DNA from 2 places in the Rossellomorea sp. YZS02 genome. Region 2 is predicted to be linked to the other one. Evidence: riboswitches for the same ligand, from Rfam matches in the RefSeq annotation. Region 2 holds a riboswitch; the other holds the start of a gene.
What was found. Region 2 has a riboswitch for lysine ahead of lysA (diaminopimelate decarboxylase). Riboswitches for the same ligand answer to the same signal wherever they lie in the genome.
Positions count from the first base shown of each region.

Region 1: it holds a riboswitch for lysine, as region 2 does, so the genes downstream of both, SLH55_RS11940 (Na+/H+ antiporter NhaC family protein) here and lysA (diaminopimelate decarboxylase) in region 2, are expected to answer to the same signal.

Region 1 is NZ_JAXBLY010000011.1:3,442-10,532, forward strand. Features, by position in the region: gene SLH55_RS11930 (methionine/alanine import family NSS transporter small subunit) at 21-128, opposite strand; gene SLH55_RS11935 (sodium-dependent transporter) at 130-1,656, opposite strand; gene SLH55_RS11940 (Na+/H+ antiporter NhaC family protein) at 1,941-3,503, opposite strand; lysine riboswitch at 3,619-3,801, opposite strand; gene yunB (sporulation protein YunB) at 3,881-4,645, opposite strand; gene SLH55_RS11950 (HD-GYP domain-containing protein) at 4,704-5,816, opposite strand; gene SLH55_RS11955 (YunC family protein) at 6,274-6,576, opposite strand; gene SLH55_RS11960 (bifunctional UDP-sugar hydrolase/5'-nucleotidase) at 6,633-7,091, opposite strand, start outside.
Region 2 is NZ_JAXBLY010000002.1:101,829-110,942, reverse strand. Features, by position in the region: gene SLH55_RS02765 (2OG-Fe(II) oxygenase) at 1-454, shown strand, start outside; gene SLH55_RS02760 (multidrug resistance efflux transporter family protein) at 498-1,457, opposite strand; gene SLH55_RS02755 (XRE family transcriptional regulator) at 1,550-2,140, shown strand; gene SLH55_RS02750 (sigma-70 family RNA polymerase sigma factor) at 2,490-3,029, shown strand; gene SLH55_RS02745 (DUF4179 domain-containing protein) at 3,010-4,410, shown strand; lysine riboswitch at 4,512-4,688, shown strand; gene lysA (diaminopimelate decarboxylase) at 4,803-6,089, shown strand; gene SLH55_RS02735 (ABC transporter permease subunit) at 6,198-7,067, shown strand; gene SLH55_RS02730 (ABC transporter permease subunit) at 7,067-8,080, shown strand; gene SLH55_RS02725 (LysR family transcriptional regulator) at 8,202-9,038, opposite strand; gene SLH55_RS02720 (multidrug efflux SMR transporter) at 9,071-9,114, shown strand, end outside.

The sequences.
Region 1 (7,091 bases), on a different contig from region 2:
TCCATCGTCTGCTTCTTCCTTTATACCTGTTTCTTCGATTTGGAAACAGCGTTCATGATACTAGCTGCTAATCCACCCCAGATGATAACCATCCCGACCACCATCATTGCAATTGCGCTACCAGTCATGTTAGCTTACCTCCTTATAGCTTTCAGCATCCGATTTGGCATGCCAGCGTTTAAATCCGAAGGCTACTCCTGCCAGGATAGCAAATGCCGCTACAAACCATCCACTGTACATAATGAAAGTATCAGAGTATCCTCCATAGTTTCCAGTTTCTGTTTCAAATTCTTTCAGTAGGTTCATTTTGAATAATCCGAACATCATCCAACCAAGGACGATCGGTGTGATAACACCTAAACATACTTTCCACCATGCACCAAGCTGGATATCAGAAATTCCATTCGCATGGGATTGGAATGCTCCCAGTTTGCGAAGGAACCAGGCTATTACTACCACTTCCACTAATCCTACAAACGCCACTCCGAATTGATTAATGAAGTAATCTGCTACATCCAGGAACAATAGTCCGCCCTGTGTGGCAAAAAGAATGGAGATAACAGCTGAAAGTCCTCCACCGAATAGAACGGCTTTGTTACGGGAAATCCCGAACTTCTCAGAGACTGCTGCTACATACGTTTCTGAGATCGATATTAACGATGACAGTCCGGCAAGGACCAGCGAAGCAAAGAATAAGAAACCAAATACTTCGTTGAATGCCGGGAATTCGTTAATGATCTGCGGGAAGACGACAAACGCTAGTCCTACGCCGCCACTTACTACTTCCTGCACACCAACACCTTGCGATTGAGCCATGAAACCTAATGCGGCAAACACCCCGATACCGGCCAATAATTCAAAGCCTGAGTTACTGAAGCCAGTGATGAAGGCATTGTTCGTAATATCCGATTTTTTCGGAAGATAACTTGAGTACGTGATCATGATGGCAAAGGCAATGGATAAGCTGAAGAATATTTGCCCGTATGCTGCCACCCAAACGCCAGGATCAGCGATTTTGCTGAAGTCAGGTTTGAAGAATGCATCAAGTCCATCCATCGCCCCAGGTAACGTTAAAGCGCGAACAACAATAATTAAGAATAAGATAACAAGTGCTGGAATAAAGATTTTATTCGCTACTTCGATCCCTTTCTTTACTCCTTTGAAAAGGATACCAAGTGTTACGGCCCATACGATGACAAGCGGGATGAATACTCCTGGAACCACGCTTCCCGTCTGACCTGCATCAACCGAAAGTTTTAAATAATCGCTGAACAGGAAGGATTCTGTATCCTTTCCCCAACCTAAGTTGAAAGAAAATACGCTGTACGACATCGCCCAGGCGATAATGACGGCATAATAGGTGGAGATGACGAAGGCAATTAATACCTGCCACCAGCCAAGCCATTCTGTTTTCTTATTAAGACGGAAATAAGATAAAGGTGCTGAACCACGGTACTTATGACCGATTGTAAACTCAAGTACTAATAATGGAATCCCTGCTGTCAAAAGAGCGAATAAATAAGGAATGAAGAATGCTCCCCCGCCATTTTCATACGCTACTGCCGGGAAACGCCAAATGTTCCCTAGACCGATTGCCGATCCGACAGCAGCTAGAATAAATCCTGCCCGTGTACCAAACTGTGCACGATTTTCCATGCTGTTCCCCCCTAGTTCTTTCCAACTACCATTTAATAGGTATTTGAAATTTTTATATTTTCAGATTATTTATAATCTAAAGTCAGTATAGCTAGTTCCGGGACAATTGTCAAAGCTTTATTTTAGTGATTTCATAAGAATTTCACAAAAATCCGGCAGTACTATTTCACTATAAGAATTTTGTCGGAATTTGGAGAATGGGAGGCGATAGAATCATAAAGTGAATTCATCCTCCATACAAGAAAAAAAACCAGAAGCCGTTTGGCTTCTGGTCTTCATTTCCATTATTCTGCAGATGCAGGCTTTGCTTTTTCACCGAACAGAAATGCGATTGCCAGGATTAATATGATGACAACCACGAGTCCCAAGATGGTGCTTCCCGTAAATCCTAATACCAGGTATCCGATTGCGGCTACTACCGCACCAATAATCGCATATGGAAGCTGCGTGATGACGTGATCGATATGGTTGCTTCCTGCACCTGTAGAGGAAAGGATCGTCGTGTCTGAGATCGGTGAACAGTGGTCACCCAGAACAGATCCCGCAAGCACCGCTGCCATGGCAGGAAGTAAGATCGTTACATCTGACGCTGCAGCAATTTCTCCGGCGATCGGCAGGAGAATTCCGAACGATCCCCAGGATGTTCCCGTTGAGAAGGCCATGATTCCGGCAACAAGGAATAAAATGACCGGAAGTGCCTGCATCGGTAAGTTAGATTGCTCTACCAGACCGGCAAGATACGTTCCTGTTTGCAATTGGTCGATAAGCGTGACGATGGTCCAGGCAAAGATCAGGATGTAAACAGCCGGAAGCATGGACTTGATTCCTTCCAGTACAGCCGTTCCTAGAGCACTTCCTTCAATTCCTTTTAGGCTTACTTGGCGAAGGAAGAAGATCAGGGCAACCACAAGTCCGAATAATCCACCGTATAGTAACGATTTGGTAACATCCGTATTTTCAAAAATAGGCAGTAGATCAAAGGATCCCACCGCTTGATAACCAGTCCATAGCATCATGGAAACTGTACCGATGACAAGAGCCACAATCGGCCAGACAAGATCGCCCACAGATCCTTTTGAGCTGACTGGAAGATCGTTTTTCAATTCACCGGGAATTTCTTTGCCGGGATCATAAAGATCTCCGGTTTCAATGGCACGTACTTCATGCTCTTTCATTTTACCGAAATCAAGACCCTTATAGGCAACCATTACAACAAGTAAGACTGCTGCCCATACGTAAAGGTTCATCGGGATCATTTGAATGAAAGCTGAAAATGCCGTATATTCCGTGATACTGTGAGCAGTAAGAATCGAACCGATGATCCCGATAATATAAGCTCCCCAGCTGGAAATAGGTGAAACAACACAGATCGGAGCCGAAGTTGAATCAATGATATAAGCTAATTTTGCTCGTGAAATTCTGTGACGATCGGTGATGGGCCTTGAAACCTGACCGACAGCAAGGGCATTGAAATAGTCGTCAATAAAAATGATGATACCTAATACCGCAGCCAGAAGCTGTGCACCCTGCCTTGTCTTCACTCGTTTCATCGCCCATTCACCGAACGCGCGGCTTCCGCCTGAGATATTCACAAATGCCGTGATAACACCGAGAATGAGTAAGAAGAAAATGATGTAGACATTCCAGGTATTCAGTCCGCCATCTGCGACAAAGATACCCTTAAAGGCGTCCCATATAAAGCTGAATGTTTTGGGTATTGATAAATCCGCCAACAGAAAGGCAGATGCGACAATCCCTACTCCCAATGAAAGCAGGACCCGTCTTGTGAGTATAACCATAAGAATGGCTAAAAGGGGTGGTAATAATGAGTAAATCGTGTTTTCCATAGTGTCCTCCTCCTATTTGATAGGGGGGAACCATCGTAGCATGACAGAGGATAATAAAAAAAGGCAACGATAGAGAAACTATCATTACCTTTGTTAGTAACGTAAGTGCTCCATCACGATCTGTAGCTCCCCATTATAGAGATTTCCCTATAATGACAGTGTTATCCTTCTTCAAGACAACCCCAGCAAATATCCCTTTGACAAGCATATTTACTTCGGCAAAGATTCCCTTTCATCTGTTTTCTTCGTTGTCATCCTCGAACAGATTACTCTTGAACCCTGCGCCTCTACCCCATCGGACTGATGATGTGGTGTGTTATAAAATTTTCTTTATTAATATAACAAACTATCATTCTTTTGACAACTTTTTTTCCGTACTAATTTGTGGGAATTTCAATGGATGGTCCGGAATCTCCTCCACCATTGTTATAAAATTGCGGTACATCCAGATGAACCGTTCCCATGGCAACCAGGATATCCTGCTTAATCGTTTCGGTTTTCGTTGCAAATGGGATGATGATCTGTACATTTACTTCAAGCTCCACAAATACTTTCACTACTGCGTTATTGATGCCAAACTGCTCTACCGTCGTTTTCACATCGGAACGCACGTCACCGATGGAATGAAAGCGAATGGGTATCTTCGGCCCCAGGTTTCCGAGTAAAACGTTGTTCGTAGCCTGACCTAGAGGGACGGAATACGTAATGCCCTTCGATGCTTTCGACTTCCCTTCATCAATTTCCACTTCAGTGAGGAACTCCAGATTTTCAATATTCCCTGCCTCAGCTTCCTGAAGATTCTGTTGGACCAGATTCGTGATTTCTGCCTGGACCCTGTTGATGGTCTGCGTATTGTATTTAAACGAAACGATATCGCCTTCCTGGTTCTTCACTTCTTCAGTTATATCCGAAATATCCAGTACATCGGCAATCTTCTTATTGATCGCTTTATTAATCACCAGGGTACCAATCCTGCTGGTCTGTGTCTCGGCATAAGCAAGAAGGGTCGGTTTCAACCCTTTGTTAATGATCCATAATCCAAATCCAGTTGAGATCATAAAAAACAAAAATGTAATGATCATCACATGTCGAAAAGGCAGTGGACCTCCTCTTCGGGGTTTGTAGGTTTTGAACTTTGACAAAAAAATCCCCCCTTACAAGCTATTTGTATGCTTGGTAAGGAGAGATTAACGCAAAAATTTATGTAATCTTCAGAGATTGCGGTTCATAATCGGGGTCAAAGCCTGTAATGACCTTATCCAGTTCCTTGCTTAAATCCAAAGGATAAGGAGAATTCAGTTCCTCGCCGCCCTCTTCGATGATACGGATCACTGGTCTGTCCGTCACCCCTTTATTTTGATCGGTGACGATCCCTTTCCTCCCATCATTTAGCTCGACGATCATTCCAGTAGGATAGATGGCCACCGATGAACGGAAGGCTTCGATCACCTGGGAATCAAACAGAGATCCAGAACCCGCATACAAGACCTCCAATGCCTGATGAGGAAGCATGGCTTTTCTATAAACTCGATTCGAAGTCATGGCGTCAAATACATCGGCCACAGCGATGATCTTTGCAAAAGGATGAATGTCTTCTCCCTTGATCCCCCGTGGATAACCGGAGCCATCGAGCCTCTCATGGTGCTGGTACGCACAATGGGCGATGATCAGGGATACAGAATGAAGCTGTCTCAGAATGTCAAAGCCATGCTCCGAATGTTTCTTGATTTCACAGAATTCGTCTTCTGTGAGTTTACCCGGCTTGAGAAGGATCTCTTCAGGAACCAGCATCTTGCCGATGTCATGAAGGATCGCCCCCACTCCAAGCTGCTCCAGCTGCTTCTGGGACAGCTTGAGTTCAAGCCCGATGGAAAGCGTATATAACGTTACATTGAATGAATGATGAAAAATATAGGAGTCATATGTAAACACATCTGTCAAAATGGTGAGAAGATCATGGTTCGCCTTGACCTCTGACAGGACGACATCTATCACCTGTTTCAACTGCTTGGCACTATTCTCAATCATGAATAACCCTGGCTGCTCTTTAGAGGTACTTATTTGATTGAAGGCCGTCTCAATATTTTGGATCGCCTGCTGCCGCACTTTACTCGAAACGGACCCCTTTACATGGATTCCACTGGAAAGAGAGTCTTCAATATAGACATACTGAATACTAAGCTCCTTCAACCTGTAAATCATGCGTTCTGTAATAGGAACGTTATCATGAATCAAAGCTTGACCTCTCATATTATATACCGTTGTAGCTAGAACCATGCCGGGTTTTAAAGCCCGAGTTGATATAAGCCTCATAGAATTCTCCTATGTAATTCTTTCATTTTTCGACAAAATTTCCTAGTATCTCCATTATAAAGGATAAAAATGATCTTGCAAGGTGTATTTGGTTAAATATTCATGAAAGAATATTGAAGAAATAAGGGGGATTAGATGGGGTTTTTTGGATGTGAAGCGGGTTAGATACGGGACTCAATTTCCTTTTTTTGTTAAAATACGCAATTGCGGGTGACTTTGACGCAATAATTAAAATAATGACGCAATTACGGTCGGTTTTGACGCAATAAATCATATAATGACGCAATCACGGTCGATTTTGACGCAATTATCCTTATACCAGCAATGTGAAAATGTGATAAATCCCTTTCTACATGCGGGATCCACCTACCAATAGCTCAAATTCCCCCTTAATGATTCTCTTTCTCCCATAACAAAGACCAGTTACTCTGTTATGAGCACTGGTCATTCTCAACTTTTATATCATCTTTAACAGCGCATCCCTGCCAGCCATCCCTGTATGGATACCGAGATTCGCAGCTTCGTAGGTGATGGACTCCAGTGGCGCATCCAGTAGCTGATCAATGGTTTTCACACCGACCGCTCTTCCGGCGATGATCCCCCTGTCCTTTAACTTCTCATTCAGCAGCGCAACATCAAGTGCCCCACACATGATATATCCTTTTTCACTCGTCACGACGAGGAGATTGGTTTTCGGAAGTTCAACAGATATGGCTGTAAAGGTATGTCCTCCAATGGTAATTGGAGATACATTCATCATATTTCATCGCTCCCTTCACTCATATGTATGTTATGAATGAAGAAACGGTGACCTATTTACTGCTTTAATTTCCATTCCAAAACGTCCCGTAAAAACTCCGGCATAAAGTACTTTTTCTCAAGCCTTTGAAGGTCTGGAAAGAAGTGACCGAAAGTGAACATATCAGGAAGCGCCAGTTTGTACATTTTTGAAGGCTCGATCGGGGAGTCTCCAATCAGGATATCATGGTTACTGAAATGAATATTGTAATATACAAATCTACCCATCACTTTCCCCCTGAACCCAAGGCCCTTCACTTCAAGATTCGGCCAATCCTCATTGAGAGTCTGCTTAATGATTTCCTTCAGCTCAGCTCCCTTCATCCAGATCATACATGGGTTGATGGGATGGGGAAGGATGCTATGCAAATCCTGCTTTGTCACTGCTCCCTCATGAAGACCATCCATAAGAAGACCTGAATTCAAGAATCCGCAATCAGCACTACACCATTCCACAAGTGCTGCACAAAGCCTGTC
Region 2 (9,114 bases):
GAAAATTGGAAATACACGTACAGTCGATGGATTGAGAACGAGCAGCTCTGTTTTTCTGGAAGAAAGTCACGATGTTGTGACACGCGTTGAAAAGCGAGTCTCTCAAATTATGAATATACCTGTCGAGCACGGGGAAGGCTTGCAGATCCTGAACTATAAACCAGGTCAGGAATACAAGGCCCACTTCGATTTCTTCTCGGCATCGGCAAGACCGGTGAAGAACCCGAGGATCAGCACCCTCGTCATGTACTTGAACGACGTAGAGGAAGGCGGAGAAACGTATTTCCCGAAACTCGGTCTGTCCGTCTCCCCGCAAAAAGGGATGGCCGTTTACTTTGAATATTTCTATGATAATCAGGAACTGAACGAGTTGACGCTGCATGGCGGAGCACCGGTTGTCATCGGGGATAAATGGGCTGCGACTCAGTGGATGAGAAGGCAGGTATTTAAATAAGTGAAAAAGGAGGAGTGTCCCAGAGGTGGGGTGCTCCTCCTTTTTAGCTTGCCGATTTTACTTTGTTCATCAAGCTGGTATTCATCCGTTTCACATTTAGGGTATGAAGGATCATCCCTGTGATGATCAGGAGAATGCCAAGCAGGGCGGACCCTGATGGAAAAGGAACAGAAAGGATCGAAGCTTCTCCGATGATGACGAACAGAATCTGGGTGGATTGAGTTGCTTCCACTGCTGCAAGCTTCCCAGGATGCTGTCTCGCCATGTTCGTCGCAAGAAAAAAGAGCGAGGTCGCAATCACGCCGGAGCAAATGGCCACGATAAAGGACTGTGTCACTTGAGACGAATCGGGTGCGCCCGTTTTGAAAAGGGCAAAGCATCCGAGGATCAGCCAGAACGGGGTAGTGGCAATGGTCATGCCCAATACCCGTTGAAACGTATCCAGCCTGCCGCCGCAAACCTCCATCATTTTACGGTTGCCGAGGGGGTAAGCGAACGCTGCGATGATGACAGGAAAGATCCCCGTGAGCATTTCTGTAAGAGACGAGTCGTAAGCATTCTGAAGTTGGATGAACAACACGCCGATAAGAATGATCGAAGAAATGGCGAGAGCCTTTCTTTGAATGGATTGCCTCTTTTTGTTCGGCCCCGTTGTGTAAAAGAGGGGAGCGAGAAGGATCCCCGCCACGATCGTAAATTGCCACGTCCCGGCTACGAGCCAACCCGGTCCGTAAGCAGCCGCATAGGTAAGAGGACCATAAAAAAGAACAAAACCAACAAAGCTCCACATCAGCCATTCAATCGGCTTCTTCTTCATCTCAATCCACACTTGATTTATATTCTTCCTAAAACCTACAATAAGGAAAAGGAAGGGAATCATGAATAGAAATCTCAGAGAGGAACTCCACATCCAGCTTCCCCCGGCCAGTTCCATGGAGCGGTTCAGGATAAAAGTGACAGCAAAAAACATCGATGAAATGATACCTAGAGTCAGTTCTTTCATGAGAAGCACTCCTTTCTGTTGAATATACTATATTTTATTTTATATATATTATAATATACTTTAAATCGTGTTTTATAGAAAGAGGTAGAAAGATGAACAATGATGGTTTATCGTGGCAGGACCCTGAAAAATTAGCGCAGCATGTTGGATTGACATTAAGGAATATACGCAAAGATCGTGGTCTTCATTTACAGGATCTGGCCGCGATCACTGGTGTCAGCACCTTGACTCTTGGAAAGATTGAAAGAGGGGAGGCCAATCCTTCTTTAACGATCATCTGGAAGATTGCGAACGGCCTATCGATTCCGATTTCTGCTCTGCTTGTGGAGAAACAAGAAGTACAGATTTCAAGGGTGAATGAAGGAAGCAAAGTAATCAGTGCCAATGACGCACTGACCCTTGAGCCCATGTTCACTTCCTCTGGATATAGCTCATTAGAAACACATCGTGCGTTTTTGAAGCCTGAAAGTGAATACTGTGCCGATGCACATCAGCCTGGTGTGATTGAGTTTGTCACGGTCATGGAAGGGAGTGTTTGTGTGAAGGTGCAGGAGGAACGATTCGAGCTTGGTCAATACGATTCGATTAAGTTCCATAGTGATAAGGAACACAGTTATATCAATAAAGGTGATACGGAAGCGGTGCTCCATTTTGTGATGATCTATACAGGACGGGTAGATTGAAGCTTATCGATTGGCGATAAGCTTCTTTTTTAGAGGAAGATGATGAATATTTTAGAGGAAGATGATGAATATTGTTTTTACATGTTTTATTTTAGTAGCATTTGGTACCAGGATTCCTTGCACTTTTAAGGAATTGCGTCATTTTTCATGGGTGATTGCGTCATTTTTCAAATAATTGCGTCATTTATGCCTGGGATTGCGTCATTTTAACGATAATCGCGTCATTTTCCCCCTTGATTGCGTCTCTTTGAAAAAAATGTAATTTCCTCATACGGCCACCCCACTCCAAAAATTCTCTTGAAACTTTTCCCACCCCACCCGACTCTAATGAATGACAGGAGGTTAACCAATGGATGTAAAACTCGTGAAAAAAGCCATCAAAGGGAATGAACAAGCATTCGAAAAGCTGATCCACGCAGAAAGCGAGAAGCTTTACCGGACGGCATTCCTATATGTAAGAAATAAAGAGGATGCACTCGATGTGGTGCAGGAGACGGTTTGTAAAGCCTTCACTTCCATATCCCGGTTGAAGAATCCGGAGTACTTCAGCACCTGGCTCATCAAGATTCTGATTCATACAGCGTACGCCACGCTGAAGAAGAAAAAGAGAATCGTCCTTACGGGTGATGAATTTCTCGACAGTGCCATCACTTCAGCTGAAGAATCGGATATAGAAGGCCGGATCGATCTGGTTACAGCAGTGGCGTCCTTGAACAATCACTACCAAACCGTCATTATCTTATTCTATTTCCAGGGGCAGTCCATTAAGACCATTTCGGAAACAATGGGTACGCCGGAGGGCACGGTAAAGACGTACCTTCGCCGGGCAAAATTAGAGCTGAAAAAACTGTTGGAAGGAGTGAATCAGGTTGGACAGAAAATGGTTTGAGGAAGAATTGGATAAGATCGAAGTGCCGAAAGACGACCTGTACAGGTCCATTTCTACAGGTATTCAAAAAGGCAGGAAGCATAAGGTACGTAGAAAAAGGCTCAAGGTGAGTGCCGGCATGACCACAGCTGCTGCCTCTATGATTCTCGTCTCTGGATTTCTCTTCTCCCCGGTGAATAATGCATTAGCCAAGCTTCCGGTACTTGGTGGGATCTATGAAAAAGTCGGATCCGGAGTCGGGAAAGAACTTTATTCAAGTGATAAAGTCACCGAGGTCAACCAGGCAGCCACTTCCAATGGTGTTGATATCACGATCACAAGCACCTATTACGATGGGAACGTTATTGGGGTCACGTTTAAGGCGAAGGGAGATGACCTTTCCATCGAACATATGGATGAAGGCAATCGTCCCGTGAGTGGTTACAGCTATCATCTTTTTGATGGGAAAGATCAGAATCAATGGGGTGCAGGAAGCTCGGGTCTGAAAAAAGAGGGAGAAGAATTCATAGGTTCCATCGAATTTTATAAGGATGGAAAAGAACTGCCGGAGGACTTCACCCTTCCATTGACGTTCACCCATATGGCCGATGTGAACGGCACATGGTCCTTTGATGTACCAGTGAAGAGGATTCCTTCCGAAACCATTCAAACAGATGCAAGGACAGTATCACCGGATGGGGAATTTGAGCTGCAGATGACTTCTGTTACGAAAGGAAAAGCGACGACGATACTGGAATATACGTATACGGTAGAGTCCGAGAAGGATAGCTTAGATCTGATCGTGTTTGATGACCTTGGGAACAGGTTGTCGAAGTCGAGTGCGGAGGTACTTCAAACCAAAGAAGTCCATGGGAAAGTAGAAAAGACGGTAAGGGAGCTCTTTACGAGTAAACTCAATGATAAGGCCCATTCGCTGAAAGTACAGGCAGACATGAAGCGAGTGGATGATGATGCCCTCCACTCATTGAAATCAACCATTCCATTTCACATAAAGAGTCCACGTTTCGGTTATCAAATCACAGTAGAAGATATCCAAAACACTAAGGGGAAGGTGACAGTCAATTTCACCATAGACGATATCAAAGAAAAACAATTTCGATATGACATTCTAGAGAATATTGCTCAATTCGTTCAGATGATACCATCTAGCGATATTCACAGAGATGACAAAGATGAACTAGACTATAATAAGATGTTGAATCATATGATCAGAAGTACTGAAACGAAAACAATTGATAAGGCTGCTCTCCGTTATCAAATCACTTTTGACTTACATAAGGATGCCGATCTGGATGACTATTCATTAATCGTTCCATTCGAAAGCTTAAGCCGAAACGATAAGCCGATTGAAATGGCGCCCTTCGAAATTAAATTGAAGTAAACTGAATCCCTGGATACAATTCCAGGGAGTTTCTACTAAAACCAATTGACAACCATTTCAACAGAATGATATAGTTATGCCAATCAAATAAACAGTCACTCTCTGATAATAGAGGCGCGAGTATGAAGAGTACCTTCTTTGAGAATATTGGATTCCGGGATAAGTAGGGAAAGGCAGATCGCCGAAGCAGAAAATAGCCAATTCTATTTTTTGTTGGGCCAGCATTGAAGAAATGTTGGACTGTCACAATGCAAAGGTTGTGGAGCACTATTGAAGAGATGTTAATACAGAGTCTTCATCATGTTTCCGTTAACTTTGGTGAAAAACCGTATGAGCATCTGCTTCATACGGTTTTTTTGTGTTTTTTTAGAGAGTCTAAAGGAGTAAAGGATATGAGTACAGTTGATGTGAATGTTCAAGGTGATTTAACCATCGGTGGGATGGGTACAGGTGAGCTGGTCGAAAGATACGGCACGCCGTTGATGGTGTACGATGAAGGGATGATCCGCGGGAATGCCAAGTTGTTTCGGGATGCGTTCAATGAAAGTGGTATGAAATATCAAGTTGCCTATGCGAGTAAAGCGTTCCTTTGTAAAGAGATGGTGCGACTTGCAGCACAGGAAAATCTTTCACTGGACGTCGTGTCTGGCGGGGAATTGTATACGGCCCTTGAGGCGGGATTCCCTGCTGACCGGATTCATTTCCATGGGAACAACAAATCCGAAGAAGAGCTCCTTATGGCTCTTGAAGCGGAAATCGGCTGCTTTGTTGTCGACAGTTTCCTTGAGCTTGAATTGCTGCATGACCTTGCAAAAGAGCGTGAACAGCAGGTTCAAATCCTGATCAGGGTCACCCCAGGAGTGGAAGCCCATACCCATGAGTACATCACAACAGGACAGGAAGATTCGAAATTCGGATTCAGCATTTCGAATGGACAGGCAAGTACAGCGATTCAACTAGCCATGAGAAAACCGTACTTCACCTTACTTGGGCTTCACTCTCATATCGGATCCCAAATTTTCGAACAGGATGGATTCGATCAGGCGATTAAGGTACTTGCTGATTTCATGCAGCGGATGCGCATCGAATTCGATATGACGATGCCGGTGTTGAATATTGGTGGAGGGTTTGGTGTCCGCTATACGGAAGAAGATCGCCCACTGCCGATTCCGACGTATGTAAAGGGCATTACGGATAGTGTGAAAACGTACTTTTCGAAGAATGAATATCCACTTCCGGAAGTTTGGGTGGAGCCGGGCCGAAGCATAGTGGCTGAGGCAGGTACGACGTTGTACAAAGTGGGATCAAAGAAAATCATTCCAGACGTGCGGACATATGTGGCGATTGACGGAGGGATGACGGACAATATCAGACCTGCACTGTATCAGGCAAAGTATCATGCGATGCTAGCCAACCGTCCTAATGAGGAATGCACGGAGCTTGTGAGCATTGCCGGGAAGTGCTGCGAGTCAGGGGACATGCTGATCTGGGATTTGATGCTCCCACCGACGAATTACGGGGATATTCTGGCAGTGTTCAGTACTGGTGCTTATGGGTATTCCATGGCGAGTAATTATAACCGGATCCCAAGGCCGGCTGTCGTGTTTGTGAAAGACGGTGAATCCCGTGTCGTGATCGAGCGGGAGACATACGCGGATCTTGTACGGAAAGACCGATAGGCAATGGAGAGTGGAATCCTTAGGGTTCCACTTTTTTATATGGGATTTTATGGTTTATTATGGTAATCTGGTAGAAATATGTTTTCTATTTCTTGGGAGGATCAATCTATGTATCTCGAATCTATCGGTTCAATGGTGTTGAAATTTCTCTTCGTTCTGGTCGGCATCATCCTGTTGACCGGCCTCATCGGGCTGTTCAATGAGGGAGTGGATCTTAGCTTGAAGCAATATCTGATGAACCTTAAGGATATTACAAGCTCTCTGCTTCATTCAAATGCAATGACGATCACCAATGAAGTGAACAACTCGTATCCGATGTTCCCTGCTTTCTGGGAACCATATTTCTATTCAGTTTCCATCTTCATCTCTGCTATTCTACTATCTGTTGTCATGGGTATCCTCCTTGCATACCTCACACATTTACTGCCGAGTGCCTGGTCGAAGTTCATCACCCGGGCCACCAACCTGCTGGAGTCCACACCCGATATCTTCATTTTGATCGTCATTCAATACAGCGTCATTTTGGTGTTGAAAGAGACGGGGATTTTATTGTTTCCCATCGTCGGATCACAGGAGAAGGTGTATCTGATCCCTGTCCTGACATTGTCCATCTTACCGACGATCATGTTGTTCAGAATTACCTATCTGCTGGTGAACGATGAGTACGGCAAGCCCTATGTAGATCTGATCAGAGGAAAGGGAATGTCCAGGCATTTCATTTTCTTTGTCCATATCCTGCGGAATATCACGTTCAGTTTATTGAATCACTCCAAGTCCATCATTCTCTTTCTCTTGTCATCTCTTATCGTATTTGAGAGATTGTTCAATATCTATGGGATCACTCATTTTATCCTGTCATTTTCCCAAATGGATGTGATTTGTTTTAGTCTGATTATGTTCTATGTGCCGGTATTCCTGCTGCTCATCCTGATCCGGCTAATCATTGTTAAAAAAACCGGACAAAGGGTGGTCATATGATGCTGAAGAAATTAATGAAAAATCCGGCCTTTTTAACAGGTTTTCTTTTTCTGTTTGGTATGTTTGCTGTAAGTTTGATTTATTACGTGGTATGGGGAAATGAAGTGCCAAAACTCGACCTTTTGAAAAATGAAGAGGGGGATTTTCTTAGCCCTCCATACTCCCCGTTAGAGTATCCCCCGCTTGGGACGGATAATTTTAACCGGAATGTCCTTCTCCTTATCATCGTTGGTGCGAAATATACGATAGGCGCGGCTCTTGTCATCATGTTATGCAGAGTGCTGCCTTCGGTTGTCCTTGGACTGGTGGTTCATTTTTATTTCAAGCCGTTCAGGAAAATCATCGATAACATAGTGGATGCCGCCAATTATTTTCCTCCCACTTTACTATCGTTCTTATTATTGAATTGGATGCTGCTTGAGGGGCCTTTATACAATCCCGATCATTTCCCCTATGACTTTTCAGATAAAACGATTTTTTACCTGGTCATTCTCATCGGCATCTCGATCCCGAGTTTGACCCTGTTATTTTCAAACGAATATGACAAGATCATGAAAGAAGAATTCATCGATAGCTCCAAAGTGTTGGGGGCTACAAAGCGCCATTATATTCTGAATCATATCAGGCCTTTCATTCTGCCCCAGATCCTTCTTGTATCGATCCGTGAATTCATGATTATCATGTTGTTGATTGCGCATCTTGGGGTGTTGAAGATTTTTATCGGTGGTGCTGTGATTGATGAGGACATTTTTCAAAACGCGGTGCTTGTGTCACTTTCTTACGAATGGTCGGGCCTTCTTGGAGGGTGGTGGCAATATCTGTGGACCACCTATCCGTGGATCTCCTTCATTCCAGTAGTGTTCTTCACGTTGACGATTCTGTCTGCGAAGCTGATGCTGATCGGTGCGACACGTGTCCTGGAATCGGTGGGGCAGGATAAGCGGGAGACTCATAAAGATGAGGTTCATACTTTTGAAGGAAAAGAATCATTTGATTTCGTGCATAGGGCTTGATGATAGGGTAAAGAAGCTGCTTCGGAGTATCCGGGGCAGCTTTTTTGGATGGAGGTATAACGTTTGATTATACCTCCATTCCTTTTTGGTCATATGCAGGAACGGCATCGCCCCTTACACTTTACTTATGAAAAATTTGTTTCAGGACGTCCAGAGTATGCTGGTCCCGGGTGAATAAATACATTTCCCTTTTCAAGGGGGTGTTTTGCAGGGGGATGAATACGACCCCTTTGTAATCGACTTTCTTGACCATGATGGACGGAAGGTAGGATACACCCTGGTTCTGTGCGACATACCCGATGAGTGCATGGTAAGGAAGTTCTTTGATAACAGGAGGAGTGACTCCATGCTGCGTCATCAGTGCCCTTATTTTCTTACTGAGAGGGGTCGTGGCATCAGGCAGTAATTGTGTATAAGGGAAACAGTCCTGTATCTCAATGGTTTCACGTATGGCAAGCCGATGGGTGACGGGTACGGCCGCATAGAATTCATCACTGAATAAATGGCTGCTGAAGCATCCTTTTTGATTAGGGTGGTCCTGGATGATGGCCGCATCAATATCACCTTTTTCTAATAAAGGAAGAAGGTCGATTGTGTCATCCCGTATCATTGTCAAATGAATTTGAAAGGGATCGATCCCTTCAATATAGTCCGGAAAGAAATAAGAAGCCAGCAAGGGGTCACTTCCCATGCGGATTACGCTATTCGTGGTGTATTTCTCCATTACCAGGTGCAGCTGACTAAGGATTGGTTCAAGCTCCTCTTGCAGATCTTTGCCCTTATTGGTCAGGGTCATTCCACTGGCCGAGCGGATGAAAAGGGGAAAGCCCATCGTGTCTTCGAGCTTCTTCATTTGTTTACTCAATGCTGGTTGGGATATGAAAAGGGATTGGGCAGCCCTTGATAGGCTTTTCTCCCTGGCTACCGCCATGAAATATTCAAATCGTTGAAGGTTCATCGTGATCACGTCCAATTCAAGGAGGGGTATATATGCTGAAATATTATCTTTTATTAAGTTTAGCGATTATTCTCGA